DNA from 2 places in the Cronobacter sakazakii genome. Region 1 is predicted to be linked to the other one. Evidence: predicted binding sites of a transcription regulator. Region 1 holds the regulator's gene; the other holds the start of a gene.

Region 1 (2,201 bases):
ACAGCCAGCCAAGCAACACCAGATTAGCGAGCGAGGCGGGCGCACTGAGCCAGCGGATTTCGAGAAACCGTCGGGCCTGCGTCAGCACCGCGTCGCTGCCGCCGGTAACATGCAGCGCCAGCTGTATCAGCGGCTCGCGCAGGGCGATGATCAGCACGCCGGCAATCAGCGCCAGCGCCATAGGTTGCACCAGGGCGCGGGCCAGCGCTACCGGATCGCGCGCGCCAAACGCCTGCGCGGTTAGCCCGGTGGTGCTCATGCGTAAAAAGAGCAGCAGCATAAACAGGAAACTGGTGGCGGTAGCGCCCACCGCGACGCCGCCCAGATAGACGGGGCTGTCGAGATGACCAATAACGGCGGTATCCACCAGGCCTAAGAGCGGCACGGTGATATTTGAGAAAATCATTGGCAGCGCGAGGCGCCAGAGAGCTTTATCGGTAGAAGTGAGAAAGGGCATATGGCGTTCCGATGCCGTTACGCGAAGATGAAAAAATATGCAGTCTTTAGCAGACGGGAGAGGTCATTACCGTAACCGGGGCGGGCCAGTTACGGTAATGCGGCGTCAGTGAGCCGGAAAAGGGCTCAGAGCCATTCGCCGTTGCGGATAACGCCGACCGCCAGACCTTCGATAGAGAAGTTATGCTCGCGCAGATCCACAACGATCGGTTTAAACTCGCTGTTTTCCGGCAGCAGCTCAACGGTATTACCCTGTTTTTTCAGGCGTTTTACCGTTACTTCATCATCAATGCGCGCGACGACGACCTGGCCGTTACGCACATCCTGCGTTTTATGAACCGCCAGCAGATCGCCGTCCATAATTCCGATATCTTTCATCGACATCCCGCTTACACGCAGCAGAAAATCGGCGTTTGGCTTAAACAGGCCAGGATCAACCTGATAATGCCCTTCGATATGTTGCTGAGCCAGCAGCGGTTCACCCGCCGCCACACGCCCTATCAGCGGCAGCCCGTTTTCTTCTTCCTGCAACAGACGAATACCGCGCGACGCGCCGGAGACAATCTCAATCACCCCTTTACGCGCCAGCGCTTTAAGGTGCTCTTCCGCCGCGTTCGGCGAACGGAAACCCAGACGTTGCGCGATTTCCGCACGCGTAGGCGGCATGCCGGTCTGGCTGATGTGATCCCGAATGAGATCAAACACCTCTTGTTGCCTGGTAGTTAATGCTTTCATTCCGCCCCCTGGGTGCATATACAGTGATGCTGTGAGTATATACAGCTAAAGGTGATTTTAAAACCATAACCGGTTAAAAAAGCGCTTCTTTCGCGATTTCTGGAAAACTTATCGCAAATGCTGCCAGAGCAGCGTGACCCACACGACCAGCGCGAGGATAATCGACAGCAGAACGGCGGCGGAGCCCATATCTTTGGCGCGGCCTGAAAGCTCATGAAATTCAGGGCCGATGCGATCTACCACCGCTTCGATGGCGCTGTTGAGAATTTCGACAATCATTACCAGCGTAACGGAGCCAATCAGCAGCACGCGCGTGATCGGATCGACATCCAGCCAGCAGGCGATAAGAATAGCCGCTATCACGGCGACCCCTTCCTGGCGGAACGCCGCTTCATTTTTCCAGGCGGCGCGTAATCCCTTCCAGGAATAGCCGGCAGCGTTAATAATTCGGGTTAACCCCGTGGTGTTATTGGCCATGACAAGAAACCTTTTTTAAATTCAGGCGTCAATGCTAATGCGCTTCGATAAAGAAGCACCACAGAAATTCTACGGAGTTTCTGATATTCTTGCGCCGCAATTGCATTATTAACCAGAGGCTTTACATCGTTTATGTCCGGTTGGCCACGAATTTACTACAAATTACTTAATTTACCATTAAGCGTGCTGGTAAAAAGCAAGTCCATCCCGGCGGCGCCCTGCCCCGAACTTGGGCTCGATACGTCACGCCCTATCATGTATGTGTTGCCGTATAACTCGAAGGCGGATCTCCTGACGCTACGCGCGCAGTGCCTGGAGCACGATCTGCCCGATCCGCTGGATCCGCTGGTCATCGACGGCACCGAATTGCCGCGCTATGTGTTTATCCATGGCGGCCCCCGCGTGTTCACCTACTACACGCCGAAAGAAGAATCGATCAAACTGTTCCACAATTATCTCGATCTGCACCGCAGCAACCCGGATCTCGATGTCCAGATGGTGCCGGTGTCGGTTATGTTTGGCCGCTCACCAGG
Region 2 (2,201 bases), 740 kb from region 1:
ATGTGTTCGTTTAACGCCAGCTCGCGGCTGTAGTCATCTTCGGCGTTGAAGTAACGCTCATAGGCCACCAGCGTCATTTTGGCGTCAATCACCACATCTTTGCCCTGCGGCAGACGCACAATGACATCCGGCTGCATCCGGCTGCGGTCGGCAAGCTGAATATTGACTTGTGTTTCATACTCATGCCCTTCGCGCAGGCCCGAGGCTTCCAGTACGCGCGCGAGGACCACTTCGCCCCAGTTGCCCTGAGCCTTGTTGTCGCCTTTTAACGCGCGCGTCAGGTTGATGGCTTCCTGCGCCATTTGCGCATTCAGTTGCTGGAGGTTACGGATTTCATGAGCCAGCGTATGGCGCTCGCGTGCCTCCTGGCCGAAGCTTTCCTGCACCTGTCGGCGAAAGCCGTCGAGCTGCTCGCGTAGCGGAGAAAGCAGGCCGTTCAGGCTCTGGCGATTTTGCTCATCGACCTGACGACGGCTCTGCTCAAAGATACGGTTAGCGAGGTTTTCAAACTGTTCGCTCAGGCGCTGTTCGCTGCTCATCATCTGGCGCAGTTTTTCTTCGGCATGGACCTGGGTGGCCTCCAGGCGCGTGGTGACTTCGCGCAGATCGGACTCCAGCGAGCTGTTGATCTCCCGCAGGTTGCGCAGTTCGTTATTGAGCAGATCGCACTCATCGCGCCAGTGCTGGTTATGCGCCAGCGCCTCGCGGGCCGCGCTGAGCTCGCCATAAATATCGCGCTGCTGCGCCAGCAGATCCGCTTTTTGCTGGGCGGTTCGCAGGCCTGACATCAGCCAGCCCACCACAACGCCTGCCAGCGCAACCACGGCTAACACCAGATATGAGATTTCCACCACGCCTCCTGCCTGAACTGCTCATCACGCCAGAGGGGATTGTGCTGTACATAATTCCAGACGAAAAGCGTTTTTCTGTAAGGATCGTCAATCCTGCGAGACATTACGCAAAAAGGCCGGCGGAGCGCCGGCCTGAAAGGAAGCTATCAGAGAAGGCGGCGCGCCGCCTCCACCACGATTTTCACCGCGTGGCTTTCGGTTTGTTTCATGGTTTCCGCGTTCGGGATCTCTTGCTGGGTGCGGTTGACGATAACGCCCGCCACCATGCCCGCGCGCAGCCCCTGGCTTGAGCACATGGTCAGCAGCGTGGCCGATTCCATTTCATAGTTCATCACGCCCATCGCCTGCCACTCTTTCATGGAGCCGTTAAAGCGGCTGACCACGCGGCCAGAGAAGGTGTCGTAGCGCTCCTGGCCTGGGTAGAAGGTGTCGGAAGAGGCGGTCACGCCGATGTGCGTGGTCGCGCCGACCGCTTTGGCCGCTTCCACCAGTGCGGTGGTACAGGCGAAATCGGCAACGGCCGGGTATTCCATCGGCGCGAAGTGCAGGCTGGCACCGTCAAGGCGTACGGAGGCGGTCGTTACCAGCACGTCGCCGACGTTGATGTGCGGCTGGATAGCGCCAGTGGTGCCTACGCGCAGGAAAGTACGAATGCCAAGCTGCGCCAGCTCTTCTACCGCAATAGACGTTGACGGGCCGCCGATACCGGTTGAGCAGATGATGACCGCTTTGCCATCAAGCTCAGCGCGCCAGGAGGTGAATTCACGGTGGGAGGCCAGTTTGACCGGCTTATCCATCAGCGCGGCGATCTTTTCCACTCGCTCCGGGTCGCCCGGGACAATCGCTAATTCTGCGCCCTGAAGATCGCTTTTTTTAAGGCCGAGGTGAAAAACATCAGACATAGGTGACTCCTCTGTGGGTCGGTTTGTCAGGAGAAGCAAAACGGTACTTTACAGAACCTTTCCGGCGTTTTTCGTGACCGGATTCACTTCAAAAGAAAGGAGTTGCATTAATTTTCCATAATTTCGTGATTATGGTCACATATAGAGCGCATGAATGGAAATCCCGCGCGCCGAATGCCTGCTTTTGCCACCTCCACTCCCGCCACACGCAGGCTATAGTTAGGGATGCGCTAAAACAATAACGGGTACGGAGAATGCCATGACCAACAACACTGACCATCCGGCGGGCTTTGCCGCTGCAGTTTCACCTGTCGCTTCAACGGTAGTGCATACGCCGCAGGATGCCATTATCGCGGGCGAAACCTCGATTCCCACGCAGGGCGAAAATATGCCTGCTTACCACGCCCGCCCGCGCGCTGCTGATGGCCCGCTGCCGGTGGTGATTGTG

The links. Region 1 encodes LexA, which represses DNA repair genes until DNA is damaged. Its sites were predicted from a motif close to TNCTGTATGTACATACAGNA; they were not measured.
Region 2: a site for LexA is predicted at 894-913, ahead of rmuC (DNA recombination protein RmuC). Genes of this name have one in related genera too.

The regions. Positions count from the first base shown of each region.
Region 1 is NZ_CP011047.1:1,454,756-1,456,956, reverse strand. It holds gene dinF (MATE family efflux transporter DinF) at 1-457, opposite strand, end outside; gene lexA (transcriptional repressor LexA) at 583-1,191, opposite strand; gene CSK29544_RS06810 (diacylglycerol kinase) at 1,300-1,668, opposite strand; gene plsB (glycerol-3-phosphate 1-O-acyltransferase PlsB) at 1,801-2,201, shown strand, end outside.
Region 2 is NZ_CP011047.1:719,545-721,745, forward strand. It holds gene rmuC (DNA recombination protein RmuC) at 1-851, opposite strand, end outside; gene udp (uridine phosphorylase) at 998-1,753, opposite strand; gene CSK29544_RS03405 (dienelactone hydrolase family protein) at 2,013-2,201, shown strand, end outside.